One region of the Serratia marcescens subsp. marcescens ATCC 13880 genome, then DNA from elsewhere that is predicted to be linked to it. Evidence: predicted binding sites of a transcription regulator. Region 1 holds the regulator's gene; the other holds the start of a gene.
What was found. The regulator LexA, encoded in region 1, represses DNA repair genes until DNA is damaged. The targets are predictions, from matches to a motif close to TNCTGTATGTACATACAGNA.
Positions count from the first base shown of each region.

Region 2: the regulator LexA is predicted to act here: its motif matches at 3,681-3,700, upstream of recA (recombinase RecA).

Region 1 is NZ_CP071238.1:4,627,673-4,633,171, reverse strand. It holds gene plsB (glycerol-3-phosphate 1-O-acyltransferase PlsB) at 1-1,140, opposite strand, end outside; gene J0F90_RS22165 (diacylglycerol kinase) at 1,289-1,657, shown strand; gene lexA (transcriptional repressor LexA) at 1,760-2,368, shown strand; gene dinF (MATE family efflux transporter DinF) at 2,472-3,809, shown strand; gene J0F90_RS22150 (CsbD family protein) at 4,124-4,333, shown strand; gene zur (zinc uptake transcriptional repressor Zur) at 4,435-4,947, opposite strand; gene J0F90_RS22140 (sugar O-acetyltransferase) at 5,193-5,499, shown strand, end outside.
Region 2 is NZ_CP071239.1:1,166-6,664, forward strand. It holds gene umuC (translesion error-prone DNA polymerase V subunit UmuC) at 817-2,091, opposite strand; gene umuD (translesion error-prone DNA polymerase V autoproteolytic subunit) at 2,146-2,526, opposite strand; gene recA (recombinase RecA) at 2,526-3,635, opposite strand; gene J0F90_RS24460 (hypothetical protein) at 4,083-4,247, shown strand; gene J0F90_RS24465 (DUF1493 family protein) at 4,244-4,570, opposite strand; gene J0F90_RS24470 (STM2901 family protein) at 4,570-5,031, opposite strand; gene J0F90_RS24475 (DUF2913 family protein) at 5,057-5,499, opposite strand, start outside.

The DNA.
Region 1 (5,499 bases):
TTCCACCGAGTAACCGCGGGTGAACAGCTCGCCGAGGTATTCGCGGAACACCGTCGAGTACAGCTTGTTGCCCTTGAAGGTGCGGCGGATGAAGAACGCGCCCAGGCGACGGAAGATCGGGCCGGCCGGCCAGAAGTTGAGGTTGATGCCCGCGGCGATGTGCGGCGGCACCAGGCCCTGGTGATACAGCACGTAGGACAGCAGCAGATAGTCCATGTGGCTGCGGTGGCAGGGCACGTAGACGATCTCGTGGCCGTCCTGCGCCAGCTGGCGCACGCGCTCGGCGTTGGTGACGTTGATGCCCTGATACAACCGGTTCCAGGTCCAGCTCAGCACGCGATCGGACAGACGCACGGTTTCGTAGGAGAAGTCGGCGGCGATCTCTTCCATCAACGCGATGGCGTTCTGCTGGGCCTTCTCGTGCGAGATCTTCTTGCTGCGCGCTTCGTCCTCGACCGCTTTTTCGATCGCTTTGGACGCCAACAGCTTGTTGAACAGATCCTGACGGGCCGGCAGGCTTGGGCCCACCGCGGCCAGGCGCTGGCGCGAGAAGTGCATGCGCGCCACGCGCGCCAGTTTCTGCGCGATGGTTTTATCCGTGCCGTGTTCGGTAGCCATGCGGCGCAGCGACACGGTGTTGGAGAAGCGTACGAAGCTGTCGCGGCCGAGCCACAGCACGGCGAAGAATTTCTGCACGCCGTTCAACAGACGCAGGTGCGGCGTGCCGTGGCCTTCGCGGCCCGGCGAGCGGCCGAACATGACCGAAACAGGCAGCATTTGAATGTCGAGATCCGGGTTGCTGCGATGCAGATCCAGATAGTCGTGGAACAGCTTTACCGACTCTTCTTTCGGGGTGTAGTAGCGGAACACGCGCGGGCCGTCGTGAATGAACACGTAGCTCGGCAGCACGGTGCCGTCGATCTCCAGCGAGTTGAGCGGATCGGGCAGATCCTGCGCCAGGCACTGGGTGCGCAGCGTCAGCAAATCCGCCTTGGAATTGTAAGGTAAAACATACAAAATCGGCCGTGAGGGATCCAACCCTAGCTCGGTAACCGGATCTGAAGGGATGACCTTACTTCTTACCAACAATTTAAGTGGTAAATTCAATATTTTATAATAAATTTTACGCCAACCTGACATAACAACGTGAAGCCTCTTGTTAGCAATGCGCCGCAAGCATACCAGAAACCGGGTAGCAGATCTGTGGTGTTCGAAAACCGAGAGCCGTCAGCGCGGACTGTTCTAGACTCTTTTTATTATGACCGACCTCTGAGAAAGGCACGAAAACATGGCAAACCAAGCAACCGGACTGACCCGCATCATCAAGGCCGCCGGCTATTCCTATAAAGGGCTATCCGCCGCCTGGCAGCACGAAGCGGCTTTCCGCCAGGAACTGGTGGTCACCCTTCTGGCTATCATACTGGCTGTCTGGCTGGATGTGGGTGCGATAGCGCGCATTTTATTGATCGGATCGGTAGCGCTGGTGATGATCGTCGAGATCCTGAACAGCGCGATCGAGGCGGTGGTGGATCGCATCGGCAGCGAACATCACGAGCTGTCCGGGCGGGCCAAGGACATGGGATCGGCGGCGGTGTCGCTGGCGATCGCGCTGGCGCTGTTCGTTTGGGGCACGGTCCTATGGCAGCATTTCGGCTGACGAAAAGCGCCTACTGACTGATTTTTATTTATTCTTCGGTTCCCAATCCGCGCTTACCTGTATATACTCACAGCAAGACTGTATAAACAAACAGGGGGCGGAATGAAAGCACTAACTACCAGACAGCAAGAGGTCTACGATCTGATTCGCGAGCACATTTCGCAAACGGGCATGCCGCCAACGCGTGCCGAGATCGCGATGCGTCTGGGGTTCCGTTCGCCTAACGCCGCCGAAGAACACCTGAAGGCGCTGGCACGCAAAGGCGTGATCGAAATCGTCTCCGGTGCCTCGCGCGGTATCCGTCTGCTGATGGAAGAAGAAGAAGGGCTGCCGCTGATCGGCCGCGTCGCCGCCGGCGAGCCGCTGCTGGCGCAGCAGCACATCGAAGGGCACTACCAAGTGGATCCTTCCCTGTTTAAACCGAGCGCCGATTTCCTGCTGCGGGTGAACGGCATGTCAATGCGCGACATCGGCATTCTGGACGGCGATCTGCTGGCGGTGCACAAAACGCAAGACGTGCGCAACGGCCAGGTCGTGGTGGCGCGGATCGAAGACGAAGTGACGGTCAAGCGCTTGAAAAAGCACGGCAATGTGGTTGAACTGCTGCCGGAGAACAACGAATTCCAACCGATAGTGGTCGATCTGCGTCAGCAGAATTTCACTATCGAAGGGCTGGCGGTCGGCGTGATCCGCAACGGCGACTGGATTTAATCGCCGGCCCATCACCGCCGCTCCCTGTATCAATCGCCCCTGTTTTGGGGCGTTTTTGTTTCTGACCTCGCCCTTTGTCACTCAGTCACAGGAACATCCCATCATGCGCCTGATTTCCGCCTTCACCAGCGACACCGATAAAGCCCTGTGGCGCCTCGCCCTGCCGATGATCTTCTCCAATATTACCGTGCCGCTGCTCGGGCTGGTGGACACCGCGGTGATCGGCCACCTCGACAGCCCGATCTACCTGGGGGGCGTGGCGATCGGCGCGGTGGCGACCAGCTTCCTCTTCATGCTGCTGTTATTCCTGCGCATGAGCACCACCGGCCTCGCGGCGCAAGCGCTGGGGGCACAGAACCCGCAAGCGCTGGCGCGCGCCTTTATGCAACCGCTGCTGCTGGCGCTGTTGGGCGGCGCGGCGATCGTCCTGCTGCGTTATCCGCTGATCGAACTGGCGCTGCGGATCGTCGGTGGCGATGGCGAGGTGCTGGAACAGGCGCGGCGTTTTCTTGAGATCCGCTGGTTAAGCGCCCCGGCGGCGCTGGCCAATCTGGTGCTGCTGGGCTGGCTGCTCGGCGTGCAGTACGTGCGGGCGCCGGTGATCCTGCTGATCGTCGGCAACCTGCTGAACATCGTGCTGGATATCTGGCTGGTGATGGGCCTGGGCTGGAACGTGCGGGGGGCGGCGGCGGCAACCGCCATCGCCGAATACGCTACGCTGCTGCTCGGGCTGTGGTTGGCGTGGCGGGTGATGCGCCTGCGCGGTATTACCCTGCAGATGCTGCGCCAGGCCTGGCGTGGCGATCTGCGTCGCCTGCTGGCGCTCAACCGCGACATCATGCTGCGTTCACTGTTGCTGCAACTGTGCTTTGCGTCGTTGACCATTTTCGGCGCTCGCCTGGGAAGCGAGGTGGTGGCGGTCAATGCGGTATTGATGAATCTGCTGACGTTCACCGCCTATGCGCTCGACGGTTTTGCTTATGCGGTGGAGGCTCATTCGGGCCACGCCTACGGCGCCCGGGACGACAGCCAACTGCGCAAGGTGTGGCACGCGGCCTGCAGGCAGGCAGGGCTGGTCGCGTTGGCCTTCGGCCTGGCGTATGCCGTTACCGGCCAGCAGATCGTGGCGGCATTGACCTCTTTGCCGGAACTGCGTGCGTTGGCCGCCCATTATTTACCCTGGCAGGTCATTCTGCCGCTGGTCGGGGTATGGTGCTATTTGCTGGACGGCATGTTTATCGGCGCCACGCGCGGCGCCGAGATGCGTAACAGCATGGCGGTGGCCGCTGCGGGATACGGTCTGGCGCTGTTCAGCGTGCCGCTGCTAGGCAACCACGGGCTCTGGCTGGCGCTGGCGGTGTTTCTGGCGCTGCGCGGCCTGGCGTTGGGCTGGATTTGGCACCGTCATCAGGTGCGCGGCAGCTGGTTTGCTGCACGCTAGGTCGAACGCTTTGTTGGGTTATTTATTAATTTATCTTATGTTTTATTCATGTTTGCTTACATGTTTTCAGTCCAGATCCGTTCGCGTTAGCTCGTTGTTTGTTGGCGTTTTTTGTTTTTATTGTGTTTTTTAATGGTTTTTTATTCTGCAAATTGGCTTTTTTATTTCCATGTTTAACTAGAATGAATCATGTGGCTGGTAAATGAAGGGGAGCGTTGCTTCTTAAGGTGAAGGGAGCATCAGCCAGAAAAGTTTCTGGTTAACCCCGGCCGGCGACAGGGATCACTGATTCACCACAGGTTAACGGAGAGACTATGAATAAAGATCAAGCCGACGGTAACTGGAAGCAGCTGAAAGGCAAAGTGAAAGAGAAATGGGGCAAGCTGACCGATGACGATCTGACGGTCATCGAAGGGAAACGCGAACAGCTGGTCGGCAAAATCCAGGAGCGCTACGGTTACCAGAAAGAGGCGGCCGAAAAAGAGGTGAAAGCCTGGGAAGATCACACCAAACACCGCTGGTAATCTGCAGGGCCGCCATTGAAGGCGGCTTGCACAGCGCAGGCCGGCGTCGCTCCATCCTCTGGCGCTCCGGCCGCAGGTACAGGGAGGTACCTGATTTTGTCTTACTTCTTCTTGATAGCGATGCTGTGATCGTGTTCGGCGCAGTCATGCTTGCTGTCGCAAGCTTCAACTTCCACGCAGCCGGCGCACAGACCGTGCGCTTCCACTACGCTGTGCCGCAGCGCAAATCCGGCCTCCTGAGCCAGCTTCTGCAGCGTTTCCTCTACGCCTTCGGTGGTGCGTTCGGTCACCTGGCCGCAGCGGTCGCAGATAAACAGCGCGGACGTATGCATCGGCTGTTCGAAGTGGTGGCACAGCACGTAGCTGTTGGCGGACTCCACCCTATGGATAAACCCTTGCTCCAGCAGAAAATCCAGCGCGCGGTAGACCGTCGGCGGCTTGGCCTGCGGTTCGGCGACGCGCAGCAGATCGAGCAGGTCGTAAGCGCTGATTGCACCGGGTTGCTGAGTCATCAGACGCAGCACTTCCAGCCGTTGCGGCGTCAATCGCACATTGCGTTGCTGGCAGAGGCGTTCCGCCTGCGCCAGCAGCTTTTCCTGGGTGGTTGAGTTCATCGCAAATATCCCGGTACGTAAAAAAGCCGATTTTACCATGATTACGGCGAATCGCCGAGAGTTGCCCCCTTTTCCCCTGAGGATAGCGCAGAGAAAGGCGCGCTGAGCGCGCTAAAAGAGAGATGCATCACAACTTTTCCCCTCCGCCGGACGGCAAATCAACGTTGCCGATTTTAGCGCTGGAGAGCAGCGGGCGAGAGCGGTATAACGCGCTTCATCCGCGTGATAAGCAGGAGCCTTGTGTGATGACGGAAAGAGAGAAGCTGTTAAGCGGCCTGGAGTACAACAGCCGCGATGAAGAACTGATCGCCCTGTACCATCGAGCCAGGGCGTTGACCAAAAGCCTGGAGGCGCTGGATTCGCATCAGGCGGACGAGAAAAATCGCCTGCTCGGCGAGCTGTTCGGCAGCTGGGGTGAGGCGAGCTGGATCGAAACGCCATTCTGGTGCGACTACGGGCAGCATGTCCGCATCGGCAAAAACTGTTTTATCAACGTCAATGCGGTGTTCCTCGATTGCAACACCATCACCATCGGCGACAACACGCTGATCG
Region 2 (5,499 bases), on a different replicon from region 1:
CGCCGCTGATGCCAGGTTGGCCATTCGGCCGACTTGTTTCGGCTGATGCCGGCGTGATTTTTACGGCCGCCGACGTCGATCCGGGGCATTGCTGACATCGATCGGCAACGAATAAACTCTTAACTTCGACATTAACTTCGTAGGCAGTATTAACTTCGAAATACCACTCGGAGAAATGCTTAATTTCGAAGGTTGTTTCTGAACAAACTAAGCCCTTTAAATAAAGGGAGTCACTCAGCGCACCGGCTTACGCCGTTGCTGTTGAGTACCTCCCTCACTTCGTTCGGGCAAAAACAGAACCCCGCTCAACTCCCTTCCTCTCTTAACAAAAACCTGATGTAGCACCTGCAGTCACGACTGCAGGCAAAAGACCCTCTCCCCAGGCCGGAACTGCCGAAATTTCCCAACCAATGAAATTCGCCAACCTTAGCCCCACAAAGCCCCTCACCACCGCTGAAAAGCGGCCCCGCCCCGGCCCAAAGGGCCGGAACAGTGTCGCTTTTAATGATGGATGTTGTAACTAGGAGTTGAGTCGCTTTGAGTAGCATCGCTGTAAGTTCTATCGTACACGCCCGTAAGCGGCCCTCACGGCCCGCTAACGCGGAGATACGCCCCGACTGCGGCTACGCCTTGCCGTGACCACTCCGACGGCGCACACAAAGATATACATGGCATTTAGCGGGACTGGTCTTGCAGGGCGAGGGATGGGATAGGCGATACCTATCAGGCCTGGGCGGCTTTGCCGCGTCTCCGGCGACCCTGACCTGATGGCGTTCTCATGCAGCTCAGCTGTCGCCTCCATGCGCTGACGCGCATTCACTTCAGACGCACAGCTGGGACATCCTGCAGCCGTGTAGTCCAGGCCGGCGACAGCCGCTGTCGTTTCATCTTCCAGCCGTCGGCCCGATCGGGAATACCCTGTCCGGCAAACCACACAGGCGCCCGGCCGTCCTGATTGAGGCTGTCGAGCAACTGCATCAGCCGATCGCTGTTTTTGCGCGGCGGCGCGTCGTCAAACAGGCCGAACTGCGCCACACGTTCGCTGGTGAAATCGCCCAGCATCACGCCGCAACGGTGATAGCGGTGGCCGGCGATGAAGATCCGCTCGAGCGCCCGCCGGGCGGCCTGAATGATGTCACGGCTGTCCTGGGTGGGCGTTGCTAGTCGGGTGGTCGCCTGGTTGCCGTAATAGGTCTCGCCGGCGGCAAACGGACTGGTGGCCACGAACACCGAGATGTGCCGGCAGAACTGCCGCTCGCCACGCAGCTTTTGTGCCGCGCGCTCGGCATGTGCGCAGACTGCCTGACTGACGCTGTCCAGCTCGGTGGGCTTGTCGCCGAACGAGCGGGAGCAGACGATTTGCTCCTTCGGCGCCGCAAATTCCTCCAGGCCCAGGCAGGCGATGCCGTTCAGCTCCCGCACCGTGCGCTCGAGCACCACCGAGAACTGACGGCGCGCCGCGGCCGCCGGCATGTCGGCCAGCTGCAGCGCGGTGCTGATCCCCATCGTCGCCAGCCGGCGGGCAATCCGCCTGCCAACGCCCCACACTTCCTCTACCGGCACGTGCGCCATCAGGCGTCGCTGGCGCGCCGGAGCGCTCAGGTCGACCACGCCGCCGGTCTTGTGCCAGGTCTTGGCGGCGTAGTTGGCCAGTTTGGCCAGCGTTTTGGTCGGCGCGATCCCGACGCCGACCGTCAGGTGGGTGCGGCGCTGCACCTCTTCACGCAGCCGCCGACCGAGCGACTCCAGTTGCGCTGCCGGGATACCGGTCAGATCACAGAAACATTCATCGATTGAATATACTTCCAGTCGCGGCGTCAGCTGACCAAGGATGGCCATCACCCGATGCGACATGTCGGCGTACAACGCGTAATTACTTGAAAATGCTATGCATCCTAGCTTTTCAGCTTGCGCTTTGACCTTAAACCAGGGCTCCCCCATCTTGATACCGCAGGCTTTCGCCTCGCGGCTGCGCGCGACGACACAGCCGTCATTATTGGACAGCACCACCACCGGCCGCCCGCGCAGGTCGGGGCGAAAGACGGTTTCGCAGGAGGCGTAGAAACTGTTGACGTCAACCAGGGCAAACATGGCGGGGTTCTCCGGGCTTTGCGGAATGAGCAGATGGCGATAACCAGGGTCGGGTTACAGCGTGTGAATGGCGTGGCGCACCACGCCGAAGATCACGGTCTCGATGTCATCACCGAGAGGGATGGGCGCAAAGGCCGGATTGGCCGGCAACAGCATCGGCCGGGGCAGCAGCTGCAGGCGCTTGCAGGTGAACTCGCCGTCGACGGTGGCGATGACGATGTCGCCGTGCTGCGCCCGGTAGAAACATTCCACGACCAGCAGGTCGCCGTCGAGGATACCGGCGTCCTGCATCGACTGCCCCTCGGCGCGCACCAGGTAGGTGCTCTCCGGGTGGCGGATGCAGATGTCGTCCAGCGACAGGCGCTGCTCGAGGTAGTCCTGCGCCGGCGACGGAAACCCGCAGGGCACGCCGGTGTCATAGAAGCGTACCGGCATCACACGGCCTCCGGCGCGCTCTGCCAGGCATCGTCATCCGGGGGCGTGTCCGCGTCGACTGAATCCGCAGCCGGCAGCGCGGCCTGCAGGTAGTGCGTGCGCAGCTGCGCGGTCAATGTGGCCACCACGTCGGGACGGTCGCGCAGCCAGCCGGTGGCCTTCTCGCGCCCCTGCCCGATTTTCTCCCCCTGATACTCATACCAGGCGCCGGTCTTGAGGATATATTTGGCGTCGACGGCCAGATCCAGCACTTCGCCCTCGCGGAAGATACCGACGCCGAACAGCAGCCGGAACTGCGCCTGGCGGAACGGCGGCGAGACCTTGTTCTTGACCACTTTCACCTTGGTATCCCGCCCGATGATGGTCTCCCCTTCCTTGACGTTGCCGGCGCCGCGCACGTCGAGACGCACCGAGGCATAGAACTTGAGGGCGTTGCCGCCGGCGGTGGTTTCGGGGTTGCCGAACATCACGCCGATCTTCATGCGCAGCTGGTTGATGAAGATCACCACCGTGCGGGTGGTGTTGATGCTGCCCTTCAGCTTGCGCATCGCCTGGCTCATCATGCGGGCCTGCAGACCCATCTGGGCGTCGCCGATCTCCCCTTCCAGCTCGTTTTTCGGCACCAGGGCGGCGACGGAATCGACCACCACCACACCGACGGCGCCGGAGCGCACTAGGGCGTCACAGATTTCCAGCGCCTGCTCACCGGTGTCGGGCTGGGAGATGAGGAGTTCGCCGATATCGACGCCCAGCTGCTGCGCGTAACGCGGGTCGAGCGCGTGCTCGGCATCGATAAAGGCGCATTGCAGCCCGGCTCGTTGGGCACAGGCAATGACCGACAGGGCGACAGTGGTCTTGCCGGACGACTCGGGGCCGTAGATTTCGGTGATGCGGCCGACCGGCAGGCCGCCGCCTAGCGCGATGTCGAGGCCGAGCGAGCCGGTCGGGATACGCTCAACAGCCATGCCATGGTTGTCACCCAGGCGCATGATGGCGCCCTTGCCGAACGCCTTCTCGATGGCGGTGATGGCGCTTTGCAGCGCTTTGGCGCGACTTTCCTGTGTGCCGGCCGTGTCCTGCGATGTGCGAGTGAGTGATGCGTTGCTCATTTCATGTTCTCCTCTGGTCGGGAATCGAATGCGTTATTATAATGATACTGTATGTATAACCAGTATAATATAAATCTGAGGGGGAATGACAAGCGATAGGGCGCGATTTTCAGCTATAGAGGAACAACTCGCTCATTTTGAAGTGGATTTTTTTCTGTCTCTCACTTGTTGCGGTTTAGCACGATTTCAGAGGGGCTGATCGTTATCTGCCATGTAGCCCGAGAGACACAAGATATTGTGTCTAAAGCAGCTGAATGAGGTACTAAATGTTGTGTTTCCAGGCGTGATCGTCACTTGCTACTGGCGTCATTGTTTGCCAAATTGCATTGCAATAATATGACAAAATGACATGTTTTAGGGGCTGTGATGACTGGATTTGAGCTGAAACTATGGCGAACGGGACTGGGATGGACACAGGAACGGGCGTCAAAGGAGTTTGGGATTTCGATGCGTACCTACATCCGCTATGAGCATGCTGATCCGCCGAGGGCAATTGAGTTGGCCATCCAGGCCCTGTCTCTGGCGGCGCTGTTACCGGAGATTGATGCTCTTCCTGCAGAAACGTTACGACAACGCGTCAGGATGCTGGCGGTTGACATCCAATCCGGCTAATACAACCAGCGTCCGGCTTTGGCCGACTCGACCAGCATTCTGATGGTCAGCGGTTTTAGGGGCTGTTCGGGCACCTTTGAACCGAAAAACTCTGGGGCAAAATAGTGGGTGAATTCCATGCCAGCCGGATCGACATGCCATATGGACAGGTAGGTGTTGATCGCATCGTCACCGTCATCCCAACCAATCTTGAGATCTTCCCGCAAGCGTGTGTCCAGGGTTACCTGTTCTTTCGGGCCCCAGAAGACATACTTCCGCGGGCTGAAATTTTCGTAGTAATAATCAATGATCTCTTGCTCTATTTGTGCGGGCGTCTTCATCATCAAAAATAGGTCCACTGAATTCTGTCTGCCGGACGGGCGATGAGGTTGAAACGGTCTTTCACATCGCGGCCGATCGCGTAAATGGTCCAGGCCGACAGGGCATACCCCAGCCAGGGAACATTGCGGCCGATAAATTTTCCCCAGTTATTCACGTAGCTGATGTGCAGGCGCTGTGGGGTTTCACCCACCAGTGTCGGTAAACGGATACCTTTCGGCAAAGGCTTGTCCAGGTATTTCCGTGACAGTCGCGAGGCGATTGACGTGCCTGGTGTAGCGGTCCCCGGCTTTTGGCGCGTGGGAAGCCAGGGTTGCCCTGATGCGAGCAGGACGGCATCGGCAATGCTGATCCCCAGATGTTCACGGAGCGCATCGACGGTGATAAGCCACCACAGCTGCTGGGGCGTCAACTGGGTATATCCTTTGTAGAAATACGTACCGTTTAATTCCTCAACCGTATCCATAGGTTATCCTTTACCGTAGGGGATGTCAGGTTGGCGCGTTGCTGTGCTCGCCTGGCTCCAGTGTTACCGTTTGATATGTCGGCTTGCTGTCTGCAAGGCGGGCCAGCAGTCCATACTCTGCCATGACCTGAATGAACGTATCGACATCGCCGACAATGCGAAAAGAGACCGGCTGCAGGTGATGGCCATCCTGAGAGAAGGCGGCATTGAGCGCCGTTTTTTCGACGTAAAAACCGTTGTGCTGGGACGGTGTGAGGGTGGTTTCCGACCGCCACTCGCGGGCATCCATCACATAGTTGTCCCAGTCCCGATCTTTCAGGGTTTCGGAGGCGTAGGTGAGCCGGAACAGGTCGGACTGAGCGGCCAGGTTGCCGCTGCAGGAGCGAAAGAGATAGTCAAGATGCTGGCGCAGTTTACCAGCCGGGCCGTGTTTACGGCCACGGTCGAGTAACCACCGGATGTCTATCG